2 regions of the [Ruminococcus] lactaris ATCC 29176 genome follow, and region 2 is predicted to be linked to the other one. Evidence: a T-box and tRNA genes for the amino acid it is inferred to sense, from the RefSeq annotation. Region 2 holds a T-box; the other holds one or more tRNA genes.
What was found. A T-box is a leader RNA that pairs with one kind of tRNA and senses whether it is charged. The one in region 2 lies ahead of tyrS (tyrosine--tRNA ligase), so its partner is inferred to be a tRNA-Tyr.
Positions count from the first base shown of each region.

Region 1: it has a tRNA-Tyr gene. The T-box ahead of tyrS (tyrosine--tRNA ligase) is inferred to sense a tRNA for this amino acid. The anticodon was not compared.

Region 1 is NZ_CP102292.1:2,624,743-2,639,437, forward strand. Features, by position in the region: gene NQ541_RS12280 (aminotransferase class I/II-fold pyridoxal phosphate-dependent enzyme) at 1-735, opposite strand, end outside; tRNA gene NQ541_RS12285 (tRNA-Lys) at 796-868, opposite strand; tRNA gene NQ541_RS12290 (tRNA-Phe) at 959-1,031, opposite strand; tRNA gene NQ541_RS12295 (tRNA-Met) at 1,054-1,127, opposite strand; tRNA gene NQ541_RS12300 (tRNA-Thr) at 1,156-1,228, opposite strand; tRNA gene NQ541_RS12305 (tRNA-Tyr) at 1,254-1,335, opposite strand; tRNA gene NQ541_RS12310 (tRNA-Val) at 1,349-1,421, opposite strand; tRNA gene NQ541_RS12315 (tRNA-Asp) at 1,428-1,501, opposite strand; rRNA gene NQ541_RS12320 (23S ribosomal RNA) at 1,588-4,481, opposite strand; rRNA gene rrf (5S ribosomal RNA) at 4,957-5,074, opposite strand; rRNA gene NQ541_RS12330 (16S ribosomal RNA) at 5,230-6,760, opposite strand; tRNA gene NQ541_RS12335 (tRNA-Ser) at 7,301-7,388, opposite strand; gene NQ541_RS12340 (S24/S26 family peptidase) at 7,475-7,960, opposite strand; gene NQ541_RS12345 (hypothetical protein) at 8,108-8,239, opposite strand; gene NQ541_RS12350 (hypothetical protein) at 8,284-10,539, opposite strand; gene NQ541_RS12355 (PqqD family protein) at 10,801-11,067, opposite strand; gene NQ541_RS12360 (hypothetical protein) at 11,117-11,794, opposite strand; gene NQ541_RS12365 (hypothetical protein) at 12,152-12,646, shown strand; gene NQ541_RS12370 (lysophospholipid acyltransferase family protein) at 12,676-13,392, opposite strand; gene NQ541_RS12375 (Fe-S-containing hydro-lyase) at 13,398-13,955, opposite strand; gene NQ541_RS12380 (fumarate hydratase) at 14,004-14,695, opposite strand, start outside.
Region 2 is NZ_CP102292.1:2,099,347-2,114,041, reverse strand. Features, by position in the region: gene NQ541_RS09915 (ATP-binding cassette domain-containing protein) at 1-701, shown strand, start outside; gene nagB (glucosamine-6-phosphate deaminase) at 974-1,705, shown strand; gene licT (BglG family transcription antiterminator LicT) at 2,039-2,875, shown strand; gene NQ541_RS09900 (PTS sugar transporter subunit IIA) at 2,925-3,410, shown strand; gene nagE (N-acetylglucosamine-specific PTS transporter subunit IIBC) at 3,523-4,992, shown strand; gene NQ541_RS09890 (copper homeostasis protein CutC) at 5,196-5,969, shown strand; T-box leader at 6,019-6,268, shown strand; gene tyrS (tyrosine--tRNA ligase) at 6,319-7,542, shown strand; gene NQ541_RS09880 (flavin reductase family protein) at 7,628-8,134, shown strand; gene NQ541_RS09875 (signal peptidase II) at 8,144-8,647, shown strand; gene NQ541_RS09870 (ArsR/SmtB family transcription factor) at 8,683-9,051, opposite strand; gene NQ541_RS13250 (hypothetical protein) at 9,514-9,696, shown strand; gene NQ541_RS09860 (cation transporter) at 10,202-10,420, shown strand; gene NQ541_RS09855 (heavy metal translocating P-type ATPase) at 10,448-12,334, shown strand; tRNA gene NQ541_RS09850 (tRNA-Gly) at 12,722-12,792, shown strand; gene NQ541_RS09845 (DMT family transporter) at 12,981-13,874, shown strand; gene NQ541_RS09840 (TVP38/TMEM64 family protein) at 13,892-14,542, shown strand; partial or broken gene NQ541_RS13245 (LysR family transcriptional regulator) at 14,567-14,695, opposite strand, start outside.

The DNA.
Region 1 (14,695 bases), 530 kb from region 2:
CACACTATCTCGATCTACAAGCTTTCCATTCATGTGCAGCAGTGCCGTCTGCGTCAGTGACGGAAGTGTCTTGTGAAGACTGTGGATCACTATATCGGCTCCTCTTACATTTGCATTTTGGGGAAAATACTCATGAAATCCGAAATGAGCCCCATGTGCTTCATCCACAATCAGCGGAATCCCATACTTATGAACCACTTCACTGATCCGCTCAATATCCGATACCACACCATCATAAGTCGGTGAAGTGATCACTACCGCCTTTATTCCGGCTTCCCGGTTCATCCCCCTGTCCTTTTCCAGGATCTGTTCTATTTTTTCTACCCGGATCTCTCCATTAAGATCTGTAGTTTCGTCAAATTCAGGATAAACATACTCCGGAATCAACCCATTTAAGTCTACTGCATTGTAAACAGATTTATGACAATTTCTCGCCATCAAAATCCTGTCTCCGTATCCGGTACATCCAAGTACTGCACTCAAAAGTCCCACAGTACTTCCATTTACCAGATAATGCGTTTCCTCTGCGTGAAAAACTTCTGCCGCATACTCCTGCAAGTTTATAAAAAGATCTTCTGCATGATGCAGATCATCAAATCCTTCAATTTCCGTAATATCAATTTCATAAGGAAGTTTCTCTGCTCCAGTGATCTGTTGTCGCTTATGTCCGGGCATATGAAATCCATAATAATCTGATACACTGTACTTTACTAATTTATCATATAAATGTTCCATATAAACCTCTTACTTTCCTAATAAAAAAACCAGCAAACTCAACAGTTTACTGGTCCTAAGTGAGCGTGCGGGGATTCGAACCCCGGACAACTTGATTAAAAGTCAAGTGCTCTACCACCTGAGCTACACGCCCTTAAATACTCACAAAATTTATATTATCATACCTATAACATAAATGCAAGAACTTTTTATTCTATTCATATTTAAAGTTAGGCATAAAAAATGCCCAGAGCCGGAATCGAACCAGCGACACGAGGATTTTCAGTCCTCTGCTCTACCAACTGAGCTATCTGGGCATAGACTTTATAAAAGTCTGAGTTGCGGGAGCAGGATTTGAACCTGCGACCTTCGGGTTATGAGCCCGACGAGCTTCCAGACTGCTCCATCCCGCGATATTAAATTAAATTCTCATAAGAGAAAAGCCGATGATCGGACTCGAACCGATAACCTGCTGATTACAAATCAGCTGCTCTGCCAATTGAGCCACATCGGCTTATAGCTTAAGCCCGAAGGCTAAATGGATGGAGGTGGATTCGAACCACCGAAGCAATTTGCAGCAGATTTACAGTCTGTCCCCTTTGGCCACTCGGGAATCCATCCATATTTTGTTAAGTGGGACCTACAGGGCTCGAACCTGTGACCCTCTGCTTGTAAGGCAGATGCTCTCCCAGCTGAGCTAAGATCCCACATAACGACCCAGAAGAGACTCGAACTCTCGACCTTCGCCGTGACAGGGCGACGCTCTAACCAACTGAGCCACTGGGCCATTCTTCAATTTTTCAAGATATTGATATACCTTGAAAACTACATACAGTTAAAACCAACATCATCATCCATTTACCTATCACTGCTTTGGTTATGCCCTCGACCTATTAGTAACAGTCAGCTCCATGTGTTACCACACTTCCACCTCTGCCCTATCTACCTCGTCGTCTTCAAGGGGTCTTACTAACTTGACGTTATGAGATATCTCATCTTGAGGGGGGCTTCACGCTTAGATGCCTTCAGCGTTTATCCCTTCCCGGCTTGGCTACTCTGCTATGCCTTTGGTAAGACAACAGATACACCAGCGGCCAGTCCATCCCGGTCCTCTCGTACTAAGGACAGCTCCTCTCAAATATCTTACGCCCACGCCGGATAGGGACCGAACTGTCTCACGACGTTCTGAACCCAGCTCGCGTACCGCTTTAATGGGCGAACAGCCCAACCCTTGGGACCTACTTCAGCCCCAGGATGCGATGAGCCGACATCGAGGTGCCAAACCACTCCGTCGATGTGAACTCTTGGGAGTGATAAGCCTGTTATCCCCAGGGTAGCTTTTATCCGTTGAGCGATGGCAATCCCACTTTATACCACCGGATCACTAAGTCCTACTTTCGTACCTGCTCCACCCGTCGGTGTCGCAGTCAAGCTCCCTTCTGCCTTTGCACTCTTCGAATGGTTTCCAACCATTCTGAGGGAACCTTTGAGCGCCTCCGATACCCTTTCGGAGGCGACCGCCCCAGTCAAACTCCCCACCTGACATTGTCCCCCAGCCGGATCACGGCTGCTGGTTAGAAACCCAGTACTGCAAGGGTGGTATCCCAACAGCGGCTCCATGGCTACTGGCGTAACCACTTCAAAGCCTCCCACCTATCCTGTACATACAATACCGAATCCCAGTATCAAGCTGGAGTAAAGCTCCATGGGGTCTTTCCGTCCTGGCGCAGGTAACCAGCATCTTCACTGGTATTTCAATTTCACCGGGTGCATTGTTGAGACAGTGCCCAAATCATTACGCCTTTCGTGCGGGTCGGAACTTACCCGACAAGGAATTTCGCTACCTTAGGACCGTTATAGTTACGGCCGCCGTTTACTGGGGCTTAAGTTCAAAGCTTCGCCTTACGGCTAACCTCTCCCCTTAACCTTCCAGCACCGGGCAGGCGTCAGCCCATATACCTCACCTTTCGGTTTTGCATAGACCTGTGTTTTTGCTAAACAGTTGCTTGGGCCAATTCTCTGCGGCCATCTTACTGGCACTCCTTCTCCCGAAGTTACGGAGTCATTTTGCCGAGTTCCTTAACAATGCTTCTCCCGTCGGCCTTAGGATTCTCTCCTCATCCACCTGTGTCGGTTTACGGTACGGGTATCCTGCAAACAATAGCGGCTTTTCTTGACAGTCAGCTCACGTGCTTCCCTACTTCTTTTCGGTCCACATCACGTCTTCAGATTGAAGAGCGGATTTGCCAGCTCTTCTCCTACCTCGCTTGTACCGGTCTTTCCATTCCCGGCTCACGCTCTCTGCCTGTGTCCCCACAGTTCTGTTACAGGATAGTACAGGAATTTCAACCTGTTATCCATCGACTACGTCTTTCGACCTCGCCTTAGGCCCCGACTTACCCAGAGCAGATCAGCTTTACTCTGGAAACCTTAGATATTCGGCCGGAAGGATTCCCACCTTCCTCTCGCTACTCATTCCGGCATTCTCTCTTCTTAAAAATCCACAGCTCCTTCCGGTACTGCTTCGTCTCTTTAAGAATGCTCCTCTACCAATTGAAATTCATCAATTCCAAAGCTTCGGCAGTGTGTTTCAGCCCCGGACATTTTCGGCGCAGGACCTCTCGACTAGTGAGCTATTACGCACTCTTTGAATGGATGGCTGCTTCTGAGCCAACATCCTAGTTGTCTTCGAAATCCCACATCCTTTTCCACTTAACACACATTTTGGGGCCTTAGCTGTTGGTCTGGGCTCTTTCCCTTTTGACCACCCAACTTATCTCGGATCGTCTGACTCCCATACATCATCTACACGGCATTCGGAGTTTGATATCCCTTAGTAAGCTTTGACGCCCCCTTAGGAATTCAGTGCTCTACCTCCGCAAGACTCGTATGAGGCTAGCCCTAAAGCTATTTCGAGGAGAACCAGCTATCTCCGGGTTCGATTGGAATTTCTCCCCTATCCACACCTCATCCCCACCCTTTTCAACGGATGTGGGTTCGGTCCTCCATTGCCTTTTACGGCAACTTCAACCTGGACATGGATAGATCACCCGGTTTCGGGTCTACTCCGACTGACTCTTCGCCCTATTCAGACTTGGTTTCCCTTCGGCTCCACACCTTCAGTGCTTAACCTCGCCAGCCAGCGTAACTCGCCGGACCGTTCTACAAAAAGTACGCGGTTGAGCATATAAAGCTCTTCCACAGCTTGTAAACATATGGTTTCAGGTTCTTTTTCACTCCCCTCCCGGGGTCCTTTTCACCTTTCCTTCACAGTACTATGCACTATCGGTCACTAAGTAGTATTTAGCCTTACGGGGTGGTCCCCGCATATTCCCACAAGGTTCCACGTGTCTCGTGGTACTCTGGATCCCGCCATGTCAACTCGTCTTTCGCTTACGGGGCTTTCACCCTCTCTGGCCGGCTTTCCCAAAACCGTTCTGCTAAACTTGTTGAATCAATTCCGCGGTCCGAACCCCAGCATGCACGCACACTGGTTTGGGCTCTTCCGTTTTCGCTCGCCGCTACTCACAGAATCACATGTTGTTTTCTCTTCCTCCGGCTACTTAGATGTTTCAGTTCACCGGGTTCCCTTCCTGACGTTATGGATTGGCGTCAGGATACCTGAGGTTTGCTCAGGTAGGTTTCCCCATTCAGAAATCTCCGGATCAATGGGTATTTGCCCCTCCCCGAAGCTTTTCGCAGCTTATCACGTCTTTCATCGGCTCTTAGTGCCAAGGCATCCACCATACGCTCTTATCAGCATAACCAACTCGACCTCATCCCACGGGAATGGGATAATGTCCACACATGCATAGCGTTGCATGCGTTGGTGATAGTCAATTTTTTTTGAATCTGTTTTCTTCAGATCTTAAGTTAATGTTGTTAACATTACCTCGGATGTCTTGATTAGATATTTATCTTAATCTATTGATTTTCACTATATGCAGTTTTCAAGGTACATAAAGATGCGAGCTTCGCATCCTGACCGACTTTCATCAGTCATTACATACACAAATCTCTTTGTATATCTAATCACTGGTGAAACCAGTTATCATAACAGCACTGCCCTGCTGACTGGGTTGGCGGTGATAAGTTGTTGCTCATCTGTGCCTGTATCTATGCCTAAAGACTTCGTGCGGTCTTTTCGCACGTTAGTCGATTGGTACTTCAGAATTCTTGGTGAGGTTTTTTCGAACCTTAGTTTTCTGAAGTTTCCGTCAGACCTTGTCTTTTTCTTTTTAAATTTGGCGGCCACCTACTCTCCCACACCGTCTCCAGTGCAGTACCATCGGCCATTCAGGTCTTTACCATCGTGTTCGGGATGGGAACGGGTGTTACCCCTGAACGCATCACCACCAAAAAGCTATAGGTCTTAGCGAGGTCTTTTCGAGCTTAGTCCTAAGCTTGTTCTCCGCACTTGGTGAGGTTCTTTCGAACCTAGTAAGGAGAACATCCCTCTACTTGATAACCCAACAATAGACAACAGTAAAAATCCTCTACTTTTTTCTTCCTTAGAAAGGAGGTGATCCAGCCGCACCTTCCGATACGGCTACCTTGTTACGACTTCACCCCAGTTATCGGTCCCACCTTCGGCAGCTCCCTCCTTACGGTTGGGTCACTGACTTCGGGCGTTACTGACTCCCATGGTGTGACGGGCGGTGTGTACAAGACCCGGGAACGTATTCACCGCGACATTCTGATTCGCGATTACTAGCGATTCCAGCTTCATGTAGTCGAGTTGCAGACTACAATCCGAACTGAGACGTTATTTTTGGGATTTGCCCACCCTCGCGGGTTCGCTTCCCTTTGTTTACGCCATTGTAGCACGTGTGTAGCCCTGCTCATAAGGGGCATGATGATTTGACGTCATCCCCACCTTCCTCCAGGTTATCCCTGGCAGTCTCTCCAGAGTGCCCGGCCTTACCGCTGGCTACTGAAGATAGGGGTTGCGCTCGTTGCGGGACTTAACCCAACATCTCACGACACGAGCTGACGACAACCATGCACCACCTGTCACCGGTGTTCCGAAGAAAAGCAGACATTACTCTGCCGTCACCGGGATGTCAAGAGCAGGTAAGGTTCTTCGCGTTGCTTCGAATTAAACCACATGCTCCACCGCTTGTGCGGGTCCCCGTCAATTCCTTTGAGTTTCATTCTTGCGAACGTACTCCCCAGGTGGACTACTTATTGCGTTGGCTGCGGCACCGAATGGCTTTGCCACCCGACACCTAGTAGTCATCGTTTACGGCGTGGACTACCAGGGTATCTAATCCTGTTTGCTCCCCACGCTTTCGAGCCTCAACGTCAGTTACCGTCCAGTAAGCCGCCTTCGCCACTGGTGTTCCTCCTAATATCTACGCATTTCACCGCTACACTAGGAATTCCGCTTACCTCTCCGGCACTCCAGATCAACAGTTTCCAATGCAGTCCCGGGGTTGAGCCCCGGGTTTTCACATCAGACTTGCTGCTCCGTCTACGCTCCCTTTACACCCAGTAAATCCGGATAACGCTTGCCCCCTACGTATTACCGCGGCTGCTGGCACGTAGTTAGCCGGGGCTTCTTAGTCAGGTACCGTCATTTTCTTCCCTGCTGATAGAGCTTTACATACCGAAATACTTCTTCGCTCACGCGGCGTCGCTGCATCAGGGTTTCCCCCATTGTGCAATATTCCCCACTGCTGCCTCCCGTAGGAGTTTGGGCCGTGTCTCAGTCCCAATGTGGCCGGTCACCCTCTCAGGTCGGCTACTGATCGTCGCCTTGGTAGGCCGTTACCCCACCAACTAACTAATCAGACGCGGGTCCATCTCATACCACCGGAGTTTTTACCCCTGCACCATGCGGTGCTGTGGTCTTATGCGGTATTAGCAGTCATTTCTAACTGTTATCCCCCTGTATGAGGCAGGTTACCCACGCGTTACTCACCCGTCCGCCGCTCAGTCAAATAGGAAATCATCCGAAGAATCTTTCCTAAGTGCTTCGCTCGACTTGCATGTGTTAAGCACGCCGCCAGCGTTCATCCTGAGCCAGGATCAAACTCTCGTTAAAAGTGTTTGTATCCAGTTCAGAATCAACATACTAGCTAATTCTTCCCTTTTTACTGTTGTTTGGTTTTTAACCGTTCGCTCGACTGCCTCAAGCTCAAAACTTCGTTTTTCGCTTTCGTGGCTTCGCCAATACTCACAAGCATCACTTTCTGAAAGCAAGCTTTCAAAACTGCTGCTTTGTTCGTGCAGTCTTCGCTTTTCGAAAATCTTCTCTTAAAGAAATTTTCAAGGGTTATTGTTGTCTATTGTTCAATTATCAAGGTTCTTTTTGCTGTTCTTTTCAAGCGACAGCTTTTATATTTTATCAAAAGCTTTTCTCTTTGTCAAGAACTTTTTTAACTTTTTTCAAAGTTTTTTACTTGCTCTACTCGTTCTCACGAGTCAGCTTAGATATAATACCATTTGTTCTTCTCAATGTCAATACTTTTTTCAAAGTTTTTCATTTTCTTTTGAACCAGTCTTATATCATCTTTGATATCATTTTGTAACTCTTACATATAAAAACTACTGGCTATCCAGTAGTTTTCCGGATGATATCAAACGGAGAAAGAGGGATTTGAACCCTCGCGCCGGTCACCCGACCTATACCCTTAGCAGGGGCACCTCTTCAGCCTCTTGAGTATTTCTCCTGACTGAACTCTACTGTATTTCTACAGTATTTATTCAATTAGCACCAACAGTGCGAGGTTTATTATACAAAAGGTTCTTCTTTTTGTCAATCCCTTTTTATATTTTTTTGTAAAAAGGATCCTCCCCTTATAAATGTCCACTTTACTTTTAATATAATTCTTCTCATAAGCAACGACTTGCACCACAATCTCACATACACTTTATACCCCCTGCCTTTCTTACAGTCGATATATTTTTCATCTCTGTAAACTCCCTCCAATACTCCTAATACCTGCTCTTTTTTTACGCCATATTCTTTTATATACTGGTTATCACCACAAAGTACATAACTGTCGGCACCGACTTCCAGAATACGGTGAAGAACTAATTTGCCGCCCACTCTCCGGTATAAAATAACATCCCGGCATTTTGCTTCTCCCTGGTACTTTCTCACGACGATAATATCTCTCTGTGGTCTTATGAACGGGAGCATACTTGTCCCAAAAGGTGCTGTCATTAAATAACCTTTTTCTTCCAAGACTTTTTCTATATTCAGCTTTTCCTGTTCTTTATCCGATTTTTGTATTTCCATATTTTCTGCTCTGCCTGCTCCTTATATCCATTTTCATTATATAAGTACTCTTATTTCATTATAAAGGAAATAAATAAAAAAGCTACAGCAAATTCATCCTGTGACAAATCTGCTGTAGCTCATAATTACCTCTGCATATCTCTGTTTTTATTCTACCGGATCACTATAATCTAATGAATTGGATTCTGTACCATTATCCGAGAATGGTGCCTTAACATCATTATCTCCGGCATTGCTTGCACAGATAATATCCTCGCCATTTAATATTACAATCTCCATAGATGGCTCACTATATACTCTTTTTTTCATAACTCTTCCTTCCCTTAATCGGTCTTTGTTAATTCGTTCACGTAATTCTTTTCAGTTTCTGATCCGCTGTTCTTAATTTTTTCTGCAATACTACTTACGCTGTTCTGATCAACATATGCTCCCATCTTGCTATACGTCTTGCCATCTTTTGTATACTTCACCAGAACTCTGGCAACAATATCTCTATCAAAATTAGCTTTTGCAATATTCGTAAATACAATGTTGGAACGGATATACCCTTGCTTCGTTGCTGTCGGATTTTCTATCTTCTTTGTATTCGCACCCGGTGTTAAGCTCAACTTCAGATCACTGGCAGTAGTTCCATAGTACCATTCACAGCTATTAAAAGCTGTATCTGTGGGCAACTGGAAGTCATATCCAAAACGCATACTTGTCTTCGTATAATCTGTCTCACCATTTGCCGTGATCATTCTGAGAGAACCACCACGCAGCATATCTTCAAATACATATTTGACTGTTGCCGTTCCGTTGTCTGCAACAGTGCTGTCCTCACTGACCGGAACGACTTTATTATTTTGGGTATTTCCATCGATATTGACTGTTACAGCTTCCGGAGCTGTTACAATACTTGCATTTGCAGTAGGTTCTACTGTAACTGTCTCTGTATATGTATTCTTGGGTAACCCAGTTTCAGGATCGTTCTGACTTGTTGTATCCCAAACTGTTTTAAGCGTATAGGCAGGTACCACTGCTGCTGTTGCTGAAAGATCAAAAACTTTTGTTGCATTATTTTCATCTGATAAAGCCGATACTAATGCTGAATAATTACCTTGATTACTTGTCACGCTATTACCTAAATGGGAATATATTTTCAAATCTTTAATATAACCAAATAGTCCTGTGTTACCTATCTGTACATTTGCATCTTTATGTACAATTGCTGCACCTACATTGCTGCTATTATAAGCAGTATTGGAATTCCATCCATCGCTCTTAGATGTTCCATTAATCCAAAGCTTTGTCGCAGTTGTTCCATCATACATTGCAGTTACTGTAATCCATTTATTCAAGTACGTTGCATCAGTAAAATTGCAACCAACTTCCTTCCAACGAGCATCCCCTAAACTATCCGGACCTGTAACCCAAAATTTAATTCTATATATCGTATGATTGTTCCATGTTTGTCTTTTATAAGCAATCTTATACTGATCGCCCTTAGCAACAATAACCGAATCAGCATCTGAAGGAAGGTCTTTCAGCTTAATTTGAAATTGAATTAATACTGAATCATCCTTATTATTTTCTCCCGTAATATCAAGCTTATCTCCGCTTGTACTCGTAACAGTTACAGGGTGAGATAAATCAAGTTCATTTTTATCTGTTACCACAGCATCGCTCATCGTTGCCGGATTCGCTGATATATCCTGTACACTTTTTATTACTGTACCCGGCTCTGAAGTTGTTGCATCTGCATTTGTTCCACCTGCACTTGTTGGAGCAGTAAGGTTAATATCTATATCTTTTAATTCATAAACCTTAATCTCTCTCGCACATACCAACGCATCTTCGCCTGCCTTACTAGTACCCGCTTGGTTATTATATACAGTCTTTCCCACCAGCTTAAAATGAGTAGCCTCTACAGCAGTATCCAACACGATATCTGATGCTGCAGAAGTAGCTGCTAAAGTTCCCTCTTTTGCAATCTGCCAGTCATTTGCTCCTGGTTCTTGATTCGGATTATCCATATTCGCATAATACAGGACATAATCTGCAATATTATTACTTACATTATTGTCCGTATATCTTCCCATATATGTTACTTGTGCCAGCATAATTTTTCGACCAAATCCAGAACCAATCCAAGGTCTGTTCGAATCGTCGATGGTTTCTTCATATCCGCGATTGACAGGACTATAATTGATAGATGTACCTGCTATTCTTCCGCCACTAGTATTTGTATAACGCGAATGCCACATACCACCAGTAATTTTGTCCGAACTCGTTCCCAGCCTTTCATCCCCGTCAAATGCATACTCTGCCTGACCATCAATATTCTTTGTGTAATTGCTGGCACTATCCCAACTGATCGCCGGATCCATCTCACTGTTACACATCGCATTTGCTTTCAGCACATTCTGATCCACCTGCACCAGAACTTTTCCTTTTTCCGGTTTAGTACTCGTTGCCTCTTCTGTCTGCGTTGACGTTTCCCCCTCAGCTTTCGCTACTCTTGGGAAACTTACTGTCGTGAGTACCATGGCTGCTGCCATGCACACCACACCCAATCTCTGTAACCTCTTTTTGTTCATTCCTTTCTTTTCCTCCTTATATGTAAAATTTCCGGAAGTTCACATTATACTGTATTGTATTTATGATGCCAGGGTCAAAAGGTCTAAGCCCACATGAGCTTGCTCATAGGTGGGTGAAAGACCTTAGGACCCGCCCCGATATGAGCATAAAAGTGGGATGATAATCCCACGATATGCGAAGATTGGGTAGGACTGTGGAAGTGCGTAGCACGGAGCAATCCGTAGGCATCAAAGTCGGGGGCTTTTGACCCCGACATCTATTTATTCTTCTAAAAAACCATTTTCCTGCATCTGTCCGATTAAACTCTGAACATCTGCTGTGACCTTTTCCTCACTGACTTCATAATCTTCAACCATGCTGCGGATAATCTCTTCCTGATCCATGCCTTTCTGCAATCTTATCCAAATTTCTTTGCCGGTATCATTCAGCATAATCATGCCACGAAATTTTTTGGCGGCTGCCCCTGTAGCAACTACAACGGATCTGCCTGCGACATCCCGCAATACAAATCCCTTTTTTATCTTCATCTTCGTCCCTCCCGCAGCAATCAATTATCTTTTTATTCTGAACTCTTTTTTAATAATATCCTGTCCAATATTCACCATTTTCATCTGGTCCGGTTGGCTCTGTCGGAGTTGTCGGTTCTGATGGCTTTGTCTCCGGCAGATTCACATCATTATCCGGATTACCGGTTCCCGGATTTGTATTTCCACCGGTATTGGAACCATTATTACCATTATTTGAGCCGTTATTACCTGAATTAGAGCCGTTATTTGATCCATTATTTTCCGGCTTTGAACTGCTATTTGATCCATTATTTCCAGTGTTAGAACCGGTATTGGAACTGTTTCCCGGTTTCCATGTACTGTTAGAACCATTGGCTGTAGTATTTCCTGCATTCCCAGAAGATGAAGAACTTGCTGATGAGCTACTGCTCTTCTTCCGGGTGGATTTCTTTGCCTCATTCTTTGTCAGATCCAATGTAGGCAGAGTCTCTTCCTTTTTATCCTCTTCTTTAACGGAATCGTCCTTTTTCGCATCACTCTTCTGATCCGTCTTTTCCTTTTTCTCTGTCTTATCCGAATCTTTTGATCCATCCTCTGACTTGTCAGTCGTATCTGTCATAGCAACATCGAAGCCATTTTCCTTATCGGCAGTCTTATTCGATACCCGCACAATTCCATATGCAGCCATTCCGATGACGCAGACGAGTACCACGGATAAAGCTATTAACTGCTTTCTTCTTGCACTCATAATCCCTCCTGCTTTTCTCTTTTTATTTCCTTTTTATAAGCAACAATCACAACACATTCCGAATGCATTGTGACCAAGTTATTACTATACTATTTTATAGTACTATTTTTCCTGACATTTTTCAATCCGTTTACCTGTATTTTTTTGTCAAATTTTTCTTATTTTTATGTGGCTATTTGTGTTATAGTAAGGTGTGGAGGGCTTTCCTTTATGAAACTTACTTGAAGTGATTGCCAGGGAAAATGATTTTTTTCAAGCTGAACTTTATAAAAACTCTCAGACTGTCATTGAAAGAAAAAAGAACGTCCTCTACTACGATTGCACCAGTAAAATTTTTTAAAAAATAAGGAGTATCCTATGAGCAGATCGAGAAGACGAAAAAAAATGAATCCCAAAAAGAAAAAGCAACTGATCATTATATCGGTGATCGCCGTTTGTGTTCTGGCAATAGCCGCATTTGCAGCCATTCGCATTACTTCAGGAACATCCGATAAGAAGACTGAATCCACTTCTAAAGATAAAAAATCTGATAAGAAAAAGAGTGATTCAAAAGATTCCGATAATTCCTTGCCGGATCTTGACCTGACCGACGGAAAGAACGATGATTCCAACAAGGATGGACAGTCTTCAGCCTCCGGCAGCAAATCAGGTAGCAAGAGCAAAGGAAATAACAGTTCTTCCAATAATTCAAGCAACAATTCCGGTAATAGCGGAAATGCATCCAACAGTACTTCCGGCAACAAGGCCGACAATGATACTACAATCCCGGGCATTTCCGATGGTACCGATACGATCCCGGACAATTCTGTTGATGTCGACGATGACGAAGAGAGCTGGACAGGATATTATTAAAATTGGGAGTTAAATGATTCTGATTCTATTTATTCTCCTACATTCGCATCGATCGTTTCCTGGATCTGCTTTTCTACCAGTGCCGCAATCTCGGTTGTCTTCATCTCTTTGTAATCTTCATATTCCAACGGCTTAAGGAAATGTACCTGTACTGTTACAGGGCGGATCGTATTCCGGTCAAATGGCACGAAAGAATTAATCAGTGCCACCGGAACGATCGGGCATTTTGCCTTTGTTGCAGCTTTAAAACTTCCACCTTTAAATGTACCGATCTTATTTCCATTTTTAGAACGTGTACCTTCCGGGAAAATCAGGTAGTTTCTTCCTTTTTCAACTTCTTTCGATACATCTATGATCACTTTCATCGCCTGACGCACATCTTCTCTGTCCAGCAGGAATGCCTTAAGACACGAAAAGACCTGCTTTAAAAATGGAATATTTCCCACTTCTTTTTTAGCCACGACTGAAAATGGCCGTGGACACGCTTCTATCATCGCCAACACATCATACAGACCCTGATGGTTTGGGAAAAACATAAAACCATTCTCTGCCGGTATATTTTCACTTCCATGCACATCTATTTTTACATTTCCGCCTTTATTTGCATGCAGATCTACCCACCGGATAAATGAATATTGTTCTTCTTCTGTATATTTATCTGTATGAGACGCCCGATAGCACAGCTTACACCATGCCCATGGAACAAACCAGAGATTTCTGAATACCATCAAAAGGATTCTCTTCATGAATCTTATTCCTCCACTTTTCTGTATTCTTTGATCGCAGTTTCATACAGATTATTTCCCTCACTGTCGATCACAACGATCGCCGGAAAGTTTTCTACTGTGAGCTTTCTGATTGCCTCTGTTCCAAGATCGTCATAAGCGACCACCTCTGCGGAAGTAATACATTTGGAAAGAAGAGCTCCTGCTCCTCCTACCGCCGCAAAATATACTGAACCATTTCTCACGATCGCATCGATAACAGCCTGGCTTCTTTTGCCTTTTCCAACCATTGCTCCCAGTCCAAGATCCAGCAGCTGCGGTGCGTATTTATCCATTCTGCTTGCTGTTGTCGGACCTGCTGATCCGATCGGTCTGCCCTCTCTTGCCGGGGATGGTCCCATATAATAGATCACTTGATCCTTCCAGTCAACCGGCAGTTCTCCACCCTTCTGAAGAATCTCATACATTCTTTTATGTGCCGCATCTCTCGCGGTATACATCGTCCCTGTTATATATACATAGTCTCCTGCATGTAATGATCTTGCAGTTTCTTTATTGATCGGTGCTGTAATATGCCTGTCCATAAAATCTTCCTCTTTTCATCACTCTGTCCACGATGAAAGCTCGTGGAATTATATTGTTCTTATTGCATGACGATTGACATGGCAGCATATATTTACCGCAACAGGAAGTCCTGCAATATGAGTCGGATAAGTATTGATATTCACTGCCATTGCTGTCGTTGTGCCGCCAAGACCTCCCGGTCCGATTCCAAGACCGTTGATCTTTTCAAGCAGCTCTTCCTCCAGATCTTTCACATAAGGTATCTCCGAATGACTTCCTGCCTCTCTTGTCAGTGCTTCTTTTGCCATCAATGCACATTTTTCAAATGTGCCTCCGATCCCAACACCGACTACCATCGGCGGACAGGCATTCGGTCCTGCATCTTTCACCGCCGTCAGAACTGCATCTTTCACGCCTTCGATTCCCTCTGCCGGCTTCAGCATAAATACACGGCTCATATTTTCACTGCCGAACCCTTTCGGTGCAACCTTGATCTTCACCCGGTCACCTTCCACGATCCTGATATGAAGAACCGCAGGAGTATTATCTTTTGTGTTTTCGCGGATCAATGGATCCCCTACAACGGATTTACGGAGATATCCTTCCACATATCCCTGCCGTACACCTTCATTTACTGCTTCTTCCAGGCTGCCGCCTTCAAAGTGTACCTCCTGTCCGATCTCCAGAAAGACAACTGCCATTCCTGTATCCTGACAGATCGGGATCCTATCCTGTGCGGCTATCTCAAGATTTTCCTGAA
Region 2 (14,695 bases):
TGTATGATGGAGAGGAAATATTGAACCTGGGGGCATCTTATCGGGAAATTATGGGATATATGCCGCAGCAGCAACAGCTTTATGATACCTTTACGGTTACACATTTTATTTCTTATATGGGAACGCTGAAAGGGATGAAAAGCAGGGACATCCAGAGAAGAATGGACGAGCTGCTCCCGCTTCTGAATCTGCAAAAGGTAAGAAAGAAGAAACTGAAAGAACTTTCAGGTGGAATGAAGCAGCGGGTGCTGTTGCTGCAGGCATTGCTGAATGATCCGAAATTTCTGATCCTGGATGAACCGACTGCCGGACTTGACCCGAAAGAGCGGATCAGGATCAGGAACCTGATCTCAGATCTGAGTGAAGACAGGATTGTACTGATCGCAACCCATGTGGTATCGGATATCGAATTTATTTCTAAAGAAATTTTATTAATGAAAAACGGGAGACTGGTGGATCAGGACAGCCCGGAAAATCTGCAAAAGAGGATTTACGGTCATGTTTATGAACTGTGCATCAGCCAGGATGAACTGGCGGAAGTGAAGAAAGAATATGAAATCAGCAATCTGTTCCGCAGAGACGGCGAGATCATCGTGCGGGTGATTGCGGACAAGTGTCCCGTTAAATATGATGCAGTGAAAGTCAGCCCGACGCTGGAGGATGTATATCTGTATGAATTTGAGGGAGTAAAGAGGCGGTAACATTTTCCCACAAAGGTCAAAGAGGTGTTGACAATAGAACGTTTCACTGCTAAGATTAACAGTAGTTGAAAATACTGGATTGTTACTTATCAGAAGGCAAAACCAGATTTCGGAAAATAAAGGTTGCTTTATGGACTGAAAGTCTGGTTTTCTTTATCTGACAGTGCAGAACGATATCTGCCGGATAAGAAGGATTGGATATAAGAAGTCAGGTCCGGTATTTGCAAAGAATCTAATATGATGAGACAAGTCAGAGCTGAGGAGGAAAAAAGATGAAGATTTATGAGACAAAAGACTATCAGGAGATGAGCAGACAGGCTGCTAATATTCTTTCAGCACAGGTTATTTTAAAGCCGGATTGTGTACTGGGTCTGGCAACAGGTTCTACACCGATCGGAACATACGATCAGTTAGTAGACTGGTATAATAAAGGAGATGTTGATTTCTCTCAGGTAAGAACAGTAAATCTTGACGAGTACAGAGGACTGACCCGTGACAATGACCAGAGCTATTATTATTTCATGCATAAGCATTTATTTGACCGTGTAAATATTAAGTTAGAGAATACAAATGTACCGGACGGAACTCAGGAAGATGCAGAGAAAGAGTGTGCAAGATATGAAGCACTGATCGAGTCCATGGGTGGAGTTGATATCCAGCTTCTCGGACTTGGACATAATGGACATATCGGTTTCAATGAGCCTGCAGCAGACTTTGCTGTTACAACTCACTGCGTAGATCTGACAGAAAGCACGATCGAGGCAAATAAACGTTTCTTTGAATCCGCAGATGATGTACCGAGACAGGCATATACAATGGGAATCGGAACGATCATGAAAGCAAAGAAGATCCTTCTGGTTGTTAATGGAGAAGGAAAGGCAGATATCGTTGCAAAGGCATTTTTCGGCCCGGTAACACCGGAAGTTCCGGCGTCTATCCTTCAGCTCCACAGAGATGTGACGATCGTTGCTGATAAGGCTGCACTGTCAAAGATACCTAGATAATTTTCAATATAGTTCGGTGCAGATTGTAAAAATCTGACAACTAAATGAGAATGTTTATTAAAAAAATATAAATAGTATAAAAATAAAATAAAATAATCGGTTGACTTTCCTCGTGATTTTTGATAGACTGAAGTTACGAAATAAGTCAACGGATTGTTACTGTAAGGCAGGCAAAACCAGATTCAATGAGCATACGGTGATGATGTATGTTCAGTTGGTCTGGTTTTTATTTTCACAGGAAGTTTTCTGGTGAAAGAGTTGCATTTAGCAGAAGGAACAGTAAGACATGAAAAGCGTGTCGGAGTCGGTACGTTATTTTGGAAGGTCGGTTGTATGACGATAGAAAAAGTGATCAATAATAATATTGTTTCAGCTTTTGATGAGACGGGAAGAGAAGTCGTAGTCATGGGACGCGGGATCGGTTTTGGAAGCAGACCGGGAGCAAAGATCCCTGAAGATAAGATAGAAAAGATTTTCAGGATCGAAAGCGGAAGCGTGGCAGATCAGTTTAAAGAGCTGCTTGCCGGAGTCCCGTTGGAGCATGCAAAGATCTCGAGTGATATTATTTCTTATGCAAAAGGTGCATTGAAACTGAAGCTGAATCAGAGCATTTATGTGACGCTTACGGATCATATTAATTTTGCACTTGCGAGATGTGCAAAGGGGATCAACCTTGAAAATGCACTGTTGTGGGAGATCAAGAGGTTTTATCCTCAGGAGTATGAACTCGGAAAATATGCGATTACCCAGATCAAAGAGCGTCTGAAGGTAGAATTGCCGGAAGATGAGGCAGGGTTTATTGCACTTCATTTTGTGAATGCAGAGTATGGAACCAATATCCGGGATGCGTTGCGTTTCCCGAATCAGATGAAAGAAATTCTGGAGATCGTGACGAGGGAGCTTGGTATCAAGCTGGATGAAGGGACGCTTCATTATGAGCGGTTTATTACTCATATGAAATTTCTGCTTCAGAGAGTTTACAGGAAAGAGCTTCTGCCGGACGAAGAAAGTGATCTGGCGGACATGATCAGCCAAAAGTATCCGAAAGAATTTGCCTGCAGTAAGAAAGTAGCGGATTATATAGAAAAGACCGCAGAGTGCAGGTTATCCGGTGAAGAAGTGATGTATCTTGCAATCCACATACGAAGGATTACAATGGCAGAAGAATAAAAATGCAATCAATATAAAAATAGAAGATAAAAAGCAGGAGGAAATGTAAATGTTTGGTGGACTTTTTAAGAAAAAGGATAATAAAATGATTCTTGGAGCTCCGGTAAAGGGAAAGGCAGTACCTCTTTCAGAGGTCAATGATCCGACTTTTGCAGAGGAGATGCTTGGAAAAGGAATGGCAGTCATTCCGGCAGAAGGAAAGATTTATGCTCCGGCAGATGGCGAGATCGGTATGGTATTTGATACACTCCATGCAGTCAGCCTTGTATCTGAAGAAGGGACAGAGATTCTGATCCATGTAGGTCTTGATACAGTCAAGATGAACGGAGAGGGATTTACAGGTCACGTAAAAGCAGGAGACAAGGTTAAGAAGGGAGATCTTCTCTTAGAGGTTGATCTTGATAAGGTAAAGGCTGCAGGATATGATACGATCACTCCGATGCTTGTCTGCAATACAATGGATTATGCATCAGTAGAAGGCGTGACCGGTAAAGAGGTAGAAGCCGGAGATGACGCAGTCATTATCGAAAAATAGGCGTGGCTGTTGCCTGAAAGCAGCGTACAACTTAGATTTTGACCGGAATCATGACCGGTTAAAATAGATAAAAGGGATTCAGCAATGAGAGATTTTGAGAAGGAGGAAAATTATGAAATTTTTACAGAAATTAGGTAAAGCTCTTATGCTGCCTGTTGCTTGTCTTCCTATCTGTGGTATCCTTATGGGTATCGGATATGCACTCTGCCCGGAAACAATGCAGGGTGGTGACATCACAGGTGTTGTTCAGCAGATTGGGTTCTTTCTTGTTAAAGCAGGTGGTGCCCTGATTGACCATATGGCAATTCTTTTTGCAATTGGTGTTGGTGTTGGTATGGCAGATGATAATGATGGTACAGCTGGTGTTGCAGCTCTTGCTTCCTGGCTGATGATCACAAACCTTCTGTCTACAGGAACAGTTTCAGTTATTAAGACACTGGAAGAGGGAACTACAAACTTTATCGCATTCAGCAAGATCGAGAACCCGTTCATCGGTATCCTTGCAGGTATCATCGGAGCTCTTTGCTATAACAAATTTAAGAGTGCGAAACTTCCTGACTGGCTGTCATTCTTCAGTGGAAAGCGTTGCGTAGCAATCATAGCCGGACTGGTTTCCATTATTGCATCTGCAATTCTTCTCTTTGTATGGCCTGTACTTTTCGGAGCACTGGTTGCACTTGGAAAAGGTATCGAAGGACTTGGAGCAGTTGGAGCTGGTATCTATGCATTCTTTAACAGACTGCTGATCCCATTCGGTCTGCATCACGCACTGAACAACGTATTCTGGTTCGATACAATCGGACTTGGAGACCTGTCTCACTTCTGGGCTGGAGAGACATCTGCTGATGTATCATGGAGCCTTGGAATGTACATGTCAGGATTCTTCCCATGTATGATGTTCGGTATCCCGGGAGCAGCTCTTGCAATGGTACATACAGCTAAGAGCAACAAGAAGAAAGCAGCAATCGGTCTTGTATCTTCAGCAGCAATCGCAGCATTTGTCTGCGGTGTTACAGAGCCATTCGAGTTCGGTTTCATGTTCCTTGCACCGGTACTGTACCTTGTATATGCATTACTCTATGGTATCTTTACAGTAGTTACAGTTCTGCTTGGATTCCGTGCCGGATTCAGTTTCTCAGCTGGTCTGACTGACCTGGTCTTCTCTGCTTCCCTTCCGGCAGCAGCTAAGACATGGCTGATCATTCCGCTTGGTATTGCAGCATTCGTAGTATTCTATGTAGTATTCCGTTTCGCAATCGTGAAATTCGACCTGAAGACACCTGGTCGTGAGGATGATGATGACAACGAAGCTGAGAAGTCAGCAGTTCTTTCTAACGATGACTTCACAGAAGTAGCTAAGATCATTCTTGAAGGTGTTGGCGGAAAAGAGAACGTTAAGTCTATCGATAACTGCATTACAAGACTTCGTCTTGAAATCAACGATTATACTAAGGTTGATGAGAAGAAGATTAAATCTGCCGGAGTAGCAGGTGTTATCCGTCCTTCCAAAACTGCAGTTCAGGTAATCGTTGGAATGAAAGTACAGTTCGTAGCTGATGAGTTCAAGAAACTCTGCAAATAAGAACGTATAAAATTGAATAAGTAATCCCTTTTAATGACCGGGGGCATGGCTGAAGGATTTGGCTGTGCACCCGGCTTTTCTATATAATTGGAAGAAAAAGAAAAGACCGGGGTGGAAAAAGGAAGGGAAATTGATGTAAAATGTGGATAAAGCAGTGAGAATAAGAAAAGCTGAAAATGTAAAAGCAGAAAGAGGGAAATGTGATGAAATATACTTTGGAAATCTGTACTGACAGTGTAGCATCAGCGGCAGCGGCACAAAAGGGCGGTGCAAAGAGGATTGAGCTTTGTTCCGGACTGGTGATCGGAGGACTGTCACCGGATCCTGCATTATTTAAAGGTGTACGGGCAAATACAGACCTGAAGATCAGGACTCTTCTGCGTCCGAGATTCGGGGATTTCTGTTATGATGAATATGAGTTTGAAATGTTGAAAGAAGAGGTTCAGATGTATCGGGAACTCGGGGCAGACGGAGTTGTGATCGGAATTTTAAGACCGGATGGGACAATGAATGTAGAGCAGATGGAAGAGCTTGTCAGGATTTCAGGAGATATGAAAGTGACGATGCACCGGGCCTTTGATGTGTGTAAAGATCCATATGAAACGCTGGAACAATGTGTCAGCCTTGGGATCGATACGATCCTGACCAGCGGACAGAAAGATTCTGCATGGAATGGAAGAGAAATGTTGAAAGAGCTGGAAGAAAGAGCGAAAGGCAGGATCGAAATCCTTGCAGGAGCAGGAATCAATCCGGGGGTGATCAGTAAGCTGCATGAATATACCGGACTGAAAGCATTTCATATGTCGGGAAAGACTGTGAAAGAAAGTAGAATGGAGTTTAGAAGGCAGGGAGTTCCGATGGGGATGCCTGGCATAAGTGAATTTGAAATCTGGCAGACAGACGAAGAAGCAGTCCGGGAGGCTGTGAAAGTCTTAAAGAATATTTCCGGTCTTGACAAAAGGGATGAGATAGTCTAATATCTGAGAGGAATGGACATGGGAATGTCCGAATATAATCAGGTAATAAAAGAAGGCTGTGAAGAGAAGAAGTAGCGGACAGAGGGACATACAGAAAGTTGCCGGCTGATGAGAGGCACATGGAAGACTGTCAGCGAATACATCTTGGAGCTTCGCATTGAAATCCACTGTATTTTGAGGAAAAGATAAATGCAGACAGGAGAGTAGGCTGCGACGGAGTTTGCACGTTATAGCACAAAAGAGGCTGACAGAGAAAGGTCAGCGAATTAAGGTGGTACCACGAGAGATTCGTCCTTATTGCGAGATGCAGTAAGGGCGTTTTTTATAGTCTTTAAGAGGAGAAAAGATCATGGGAATTTATGAAGAACTTCAGGCAAGAGGCCTGATCGCACAGGTAACAGATGAGGAGCGTATCCGGGATTTGGTGAACAACGGAAAGGCGACATTTTATATCGGATTTGATCCGACAGCGGACAGTCTTCATGTAGGACACTTTATGGCATTATGTCTGATGAAGCGTCTTCAGGAGGCTGGAAATAAACCGATCGCACTGATCGGAGGAGGTACAGGTTATATTGGAGATCCTTCAGGAAGATCTGATATGAGAAGTATGATGACACCGGAGCAGATCCAGCATAACTGTGACTGCTTTAAGAAGCAGATGAGCCGCTTTATTGATTTTTCAGAGGGAAAAGCACTGATGGTGAATAATGCAGACTGGCTGCTTGATCTGAACTATATTGAAGTGCTCCGGGAGATCGGACCGCATTTCTCAGTCAACAGAATGCTGACCGCAGAGTGTTATAAACAGAGAATGGAAAAAGGACTTAGTTTCCTTGAGTTTAACTACATGATCATGCAGGCATATGATTTCTACGAACTGTTTCAGAATTATGGCTGTAATCTGGAGTTTGGCGGAGATGACCAGTGGAGTAATATGCTGGCAGGTACAGAGCTGATCCGTCGTAAGCTTGGAAAAGATGCAAGTGCAATGACGATCACGCTGCTTCTAAACTCAGAAGGAAAGAAGATGGGAAAGACCCAGTCAGGTGCAGTGTGGCTTGATCCAGAGAAGACTTCTCCGTTTGATTTCTATCAGTACTGGAGAAATGTCGGAGATGCAGATGTACTGAAATGTATCCGCATGCTGACCTTCCTTCCACTGGAAGAGATTGATAAGATGGATGCATGGGAAGGTGCACAGCTTAATACTGCAAAAGAGATTCTTGCATATGAACTGACAAAGCTGGTTCACGGTGAAGAAGAAGCAAAGAAAGCACAGGAAAGTGCAAGAGCATTGTTCAGTCAGGGAAATGCTGATAATATGCCGACAACGGAATTGGAAGAGGGAGATTTTCAGGATGGAAAGATTGATATCCTTGCAGTTCTTGTAAAAGGCGGACAGGCATCATCCAGATCTGAAGCAAGACGTGCTGTGACCCAGGGCGGTGTATCTGTGGATGGAGAGAAGATCACAGACATTGCGACAGCGTATGTTCCGGCTGACTTTGAAGGCGAAGGAAAGATCGTGAAAAAGGGAAAGAAAAATTTCCGCAGAGTGATTGTAAAATAATAGAAAGAATATTAAAATAGAAATAACAGCGTTACTGGTCACAGAGGTTATGGACAGTAACGCTGTCTTGCAAGGAGGAAATAAAATGGCACTGAAAGAAGTAAAGATTGAAGACCTTACATTTAATCCTTTTACAAAGATTGGAAAAGAATGGATGCTGATCACGGCGGGAAATGAAGAGAAGCACAATACGATGACTGCAAGTTGGGGTGGCGTAGGTATTATGTGGGGAATGAATGTAGCTACTGCATATATCCGTCCTCAGAGATACACGAAAGAATTTGTGGATGCAGAGGATATGTATACACTTTCCTTCTTTAAAGAAGAGTACAGAAAAGCATTGAACCTGTGTGGTACAAAATCGGGACGTGACTGTGATAAAGATAAAGAGGCAGGACTGACACCGTATTATGTGGAAGGAACGACAACCTATGAGGAGGCGGATCTGGTATTTGTATGCAGGAAATTGTATGCACAGCCAATGAAGCCGGAATTTTTCACGGTAGATGGACCGGATGAAAAATGGTATCCTCAGAAAGATTATCATACGATGTATCTTGGAGAAATCGTAAAAGTTCTTGTAAGGGAGTAAGATCCGGTGATGAAAAAAGTTCTTTTACCGCTTGTCGGTGCAGGAATATTTCTGTTAGATGAAAGTCTGAAAAATTATGTAGAAGAGAATTTGCAGCCGGGAACAGAGAAAAAGCTGACCGGCAGGATCGTGCTTCGGAGAGTACATAACCAGGGGGTAGGATTTGAACTTTTATCAGAATGTTCGGAAGAAGTAAAAAAACTTTCCCTTGCAGTGACAACTGTGGTAACAGGAGCAGGAGCTGTTGTCGGTGCAGGAAAAGGAAGAATACTGGAAAAGCTTGGGCTGACTCTGACCGCTGCAGGTGCGTGGAGTAATACATGGGACAGATTCCGAAGAGGCTATGTGGTAGATTATATAGGAATCAGACAGAAAAATAAAAAATTCGACCGACTGACATACAATGTAGGAGATTTCTGTATCGTAGCAGGAAGTATTTTGTGGGTTGCGGGAAATACAGTGAAATCAGGAAAAAGCCGAAAAAATAAGCAGAAAGATTTAAAAATCAAATAGAAACGAAATAAAAATGGAAAATCCGGGGACTGCGATCAGTTCCCCGGACAGGTGATTTTTAATACTTGTTCGATCATAATATGCAGCAGTCGGCTCTGTTCTGTGTCGGCCGCTTTATAATACACTTCTTTTCCCTCACGCCGGCTGACGATCAGTCCGGCACTTTTAAGCTGACGCAAATGATGAGAGACAGCAGGACTGCTCATATCCATCATAGCGGAAATGTTAATGACACATTCTTCGCAATGGCAGAGCATCCAGAAAATACGGATACGGGTCGGATCTCCGAGAATTTTAAAAGATTCTGCAACGGTCTGAAAATTATCTGTCTGAGAGATTACATGAAGAATATGTTCGGTATTCATAGATTCACCGTGGCTGTGGGGAAGAATATGTCCTGGCATAAAAAGCCTCCTGTTCTTAATAAAAATTTCTCAAGATGTAAAAAGCTGTTAGTTCTATTTTATCATAAGATGTCAAGAGGGGAGAAATTTGTAGTTGTTGGGGTGAAAATATCGCGACAGCAAGAAGTGTTTCTGACAGAAGAGCGTCCATATCCACACTTGTTGTTGCATCGCAGTGCAGGACCCGCTTTACCTCAGCCCGTTGACAACTTGTAACAGGAATGTGGAAACACTCGTGCAGAGGCACTCCTGTTTACGTTCCTTAACAAGTTGGGCAAAGTGTCTTCGGAACGCTCCCTGTCAATGCACTGCTCACGCAACAACAAGTGTGGATATTAGGCTTTTCAAGTCAGAAAGAGTTCCTCGTACCGGGACATTTTCTCTCAACAATACGAAATTTCAATAAGAAATAAAGAGCCGGAAGGCTATCAACTAAGATGAATGATTAGTCAAATATTAAAGATGTTGGGGTCAAAAGCCCCCAACAATGATGCCAACGGATTGTTTCGTGCTACGCACTCCCACAATCCTACCCGCTATTCGCATATCCTGGTGCTTACGCCCCACTTTTATGCTCATATCGGGGCGGGTCTCAAGGTCATTCTACCACCTGTGTGCAAGCACACGTGGTTTCAGACCTTTTGATCCTGACATCATATTAAATACAATATCTATTATCTGATATTTATGATCGAATATCTTAGTCAATAGCCATCCGGCTTTTTTCTATTCTTTTTAAATTTGCATTGTTGGGTGGATACGCTGTGGAGCTAAAAAACTTCTTATCGAGATGGTCAGCGGAAAGCAGGGTGTTCCTAAGCAGGTGCATTAGCAGGAGCGTTCCGAAGACACTTTGCAGCGTTTGTTAGAGAAAGTAAATCGAGTGCCATTGCACGAAGATTTCCACTTTCGAGTTACAAACGGTCAACGGGCTGAGGTAAAGCGGGCCTGCACTGCGAAGGAATATCTCTGATTTCCGCGTCCGCTTCGCCATAAAGAGGTCTTTTGCTTTACAAGCGTATCATTCCAACAAATACAAATTTCCCTCTTGACATTTCCCTCCTGATTTGTATAATGAAGATATAACAATTAAACAAATATTTAATTGATACCCCTAAAAGATATTCTGATTGAAAAAGGAGACGGAACTATGAAAAAGACTTACAAAATCGAAGTAGACTGTGCAAATTGTGCAAATAAAATGGAAGAAGCTGCAAAGAAGACTGCAGGTGTCAAGACTGCAACAGTTAATTTTATGACTCAGAAAATGATCGTGGAGTTTGAGGAAGAACAGGATGTAAAGGCAGTTATGAAAGATGTCCTCAAAAACTGCAAAAAAGTAGAAGATGATTGCGAGATTTATCTGTAAGAGGCAGAATAAAAGGAGTGAAGGTTTATGACGAAGAAGCAGAAAAAGATGCTGATCCGTATTATCATTGCAGCAGTACTGCTGATCGCACTGAATTTTATACCGGTAAAGGGAATTTTGCGGATGATTCTTTTCCTGATCCCATACCTGGTTATCGGTTATGATATTCTGAAAAAAGCAGGAAAAGGAATCCTTAACCGACAGGTATTTGACGAGAACTTTCTGATGGCAGTTGCTACAATAGGAGCGATCGCCATTGCAATTTATGACCGATCGGGAAATTTCAACGAGGCGGTAGCCGTTATGCTGTTCTATCAGATCGGGGAATTATTCCAGAGTTATGCAGTTGGAAAGAGCCGGAGAAATATCAGTGAACTGATGGATATCCGTCCGGATTATGCAAACATAGAGCAGGATGGAAAGTTGGAAAGGGTAGATCCGGATGAAGTAGAAATCGGCACAGTGATCGTTGTTCAGCCGGGAGAGAAAGTTCCGATTGATGGAATAGTTATAGAGGGAACTTCAACATTGAATACAAGTGCTTTGACCGGAGAAAGTCTTCCGCGTGAGACAAAAGTGGGAGATGAGATCATCAGTGGATGTATCAATATGACCGGAGTGCTGAAGATACGGACAATAAAAGAATTTGGAGAGTCTACTGTTTCTAAGATTTTGGAACTGGTAGAAAATTCAACTTCAAGAAAATCCAGATCCGAGGACTTTATTTCAAAGTTTGCAAAATATTATACCCCGGCAGTGTGCTATGGGGCATTGGCACTGGCAATCCTTCCTCCGTTAGTCCGTATGCTGGCGATGGGAGCAGCCCCGCAGTGGGATATGTGGATTTATCGTGCGTTGACATTCCTTGTAATCAGTTGCCCGTGTGCATTGGTCATCAGTATTCCGCTGAGTTTCTTTGCCGGAATCGGTGGAGCGAGTCACGAAGGTGTGCTGGTGAAGGGATCAAATTATCTTGAGGCAATGTCTCAGACAAAATATGTTGTATTTGACAAGACCGGTACACTGACCAAAGGCGTATTTGAGGTAAATGGTGTTCATCATAGTGAAATGGAAGAAGAGAAGCTTCTGGAATATGCGGCACTGGCAGAGAGTGCATCCTCTCATCCGATCAGCAGGAGCATCCAGCGTGCTTATGGAAAAGAGATCGACAGGACGAGAGTATCCGAAATTGAGGAGATCAGCGGAAATGGTGTGACCGCAAAGGTGGATGGAAAGCTTGTTGCTGCAGGAAATGATAAACTGATGAAGCGGCTTGGAATCACTCCGATTGCGTGCCACAGTGCAGGAACGATCATCCATATTGCGATTGACGGAAAATATATGGGGCATATTCTCATTTCTGATGTGGAGAAACCGACATCCAAAGAGGCAATCAGAGCATTGAAATCTGCCGGAATCGAGAAGACAGTAATGCTGACTGGTGATGCGAAGCGTGTAGCAGACCAGGTAGCAGAAAAGCTGGGACTGGATGAGGTTTACAGTGAACTTCTTCCGTCTGACAAGGTAGCCCAGGTGGAAAGACTGCTGGCTGAAAAACCGGAAAAGGCGAAGCTGGCATTTGTGGGAGATGGAATCAATGATGCTCCGGTGCTTGGCAGGGCTGATATCGGAATTGCCATGGGAGCCATGGGTTCAGATGCAGCGATTGAGGCGGCAGATGTTGTCCTGATGGATGATGATCCACTGAAGATTGTAAAAGCAATCAAAATTTCAAAGAAATGTATCCGCATTGTCTATCAGAATATCATCTTTGCATTGACGATCAAGGCAATCTGTCTGATCCTCGGTGCAATCGGTATTGCGAATATGTGGGTTGCAATCTTTGCGGACGTAGGTGTTATGGTGATTGCAGTTTTGAATGCAATCCGGGCGTTGTATGTAAAAAATCTGTAGAAATGATTCTGTTGGTGTATTCTATGAGATGTTGTAGAACCTGGGGACAGACAACAGACAGGAAGAAGGCAGGATGGAAATTCTGCAGCAGCCCTTTCAGAAAATGTGGTCATGATTTTGGGGATAGTTCTTTTCCTGTTGCCAATTTTGTGGGAACAGGGAAAAAGATTTTACGAAGGAAAAGTGAAAAAAGAGCAGCCTGTGAATAAGCAGTAAAATGGCAGACAGTTCCTGTGCCGAAAAAGCAGAGGCTGGTACGAAACCGGCTTTTGGTAGAGAACTGTCTGCCTACCTATAGAATGATTAAAAATTGCAAAAATCGAAAAAAATAAAATTAGCACTTGCAATTTTTGAAAAGTATGGTAATATATTATTTGTGTTTGACACGCGGGTGTAGTTCAATGGTAGAACACCAGCCTTCCAAGCTGGATACGTGGGTTCGATTCCCATCACCCGCTTATTTTTATACCTTTGAAAGTCTTCGGTTATGTAACGGAAGACTTTTGAAGGTTTTTTCTTTTATTCAGAGCATATATTATGATGTAGGATTGTGGGAGTGCGTAGCACGGAGCAATCCGTAGGCATCAAAGTCGGGGGCTTTTGACCCCGACATCTATATTATAGGAAAAGGCGGGGGAAATTGCAGATGACAGACGAAAGAAAAAAAGTAACAGGGCATATACTGGCATGTGGAACGCAGATCATGTGGGGAGCAACTTTTGTATCGACAAAAGTATTGTTGAAATATTTCCTTCCTGTGGAAATCCTGTTCACAAGAGCGGTACTTGCATTTTTGGCATTGTGGGTTTTCTTCCCGCACCGTCTAAAAGTTGCAGATAAGAAGAGAGAACTGGGATTTGCGGCTGCAGGTTTCTTTGGGATTGTGATGTATTTCATGATGGAAAATACTGCATTAACGATGACTTATGCATCCAATGTAGGAATTATTGTTGCATGTGCACCGTTTTTTGTTGCGGTTATGGTTGGAATTTTCTTTAAAAGTGAACGACCGGGAAGAAACTTTTTTATAGGATTTGTGATCGCCATAACCGGAATTATTCTGATCAGCCTGAACGGGCAGAAAAGCCTGAATTTAAATCCGGCAGGTGATTTCCTCGCTTTTCTTGCAATGATTTCCTGGGGATTGTATTCTGCGACTGTTAAAAAGATTGAAGAGTGGAATTATCCAACGGCTGCGGTAACAAGAAGAATTTACTTTTATGGAATTATTTTTCTGATTCCGGTGCTTATTTTGCAGCATGCGATGTGGGATATGGACGCATTGAAACGACCGGAAGTAATCTCCAATTTTCTGTTCCTCGGTGTCGGTGCAAGTGCTGTTGGATTTTTCCTCTGGAATTTATCAACAAAATGGATCGGAGTCGTCAAGACCAGTGTATATATCTATGTTTCCCCTGTCGTGACGGTAGTATTATCAATGTTTGTATTGGATGAGAAAATGACCGTCGCATCCGTTTCAGGTTCGATCTTGATACTGATTGGACTGATTATTTCGCAGAAAAGAAAAAAAATTAATTAGAAAGCGAGGAAACCGGAATGAAAAAATGGCAGAAGACCGGATTACTGATCGTGTGGTGTATCATTATTGCAGGATGCTTTTATTTTAGAAAAGAACTGACAACTGAGCAGATCCTGAACCATACACCCGGAAATTTATTGGCAGCATTCTTTATGATGATGGGACTGTTTGCTGTAAAAAGCGTCAGTGTCGTTATTTATTCCGGTCTGCTTTTTGCGGTAAGCGGAATGATCTTTCCAATGAAATTTGCCATTGCCGTGAATTTCTGCGGTGCTGCCATCATGGTTACACTTCCCTGGCTCATAGGGAAAAAAGGTGGCGGTACGATGGTCAGTTCGATTATGAAGAAGTATCCGAAGACGGAGAAGTTAAAAGAGATCTGTACAGGAAATGGGTTCATACTGACATTTCTTCTTCGGGTGATCGGAAAAATACCGAGTGATGTCCTGAGCCTGTATCTTGGGGCAATTGGAATTGATTATAAAGTCTATTTTGCCGGAAGTATGCTGGGACTTCTGCCTCATTTATTTACATTCCCGATCATGGGAATGAATATTCAGAATATTCATTCAACGGAATTTCGGATCTCTGTAGGAATTGAGGCCATCTATATGGCATGTTCAGCCGGGTTTTACTGGATTTATTCAAAGAAAAGAAAAAGAAAGTAATAAAAATAAAAAGCAGCAGAAAAGAAATCCCAGTCCGTGAAGAGCCATCACTCCGGCATTTGTGCCGAGATTGCTGGTAAATATAATGTCCAGTTTATCAAAATCATTGCCAAACCAGTTGGCTAATTCACTTTGGATTGTGGTACGTTCCGG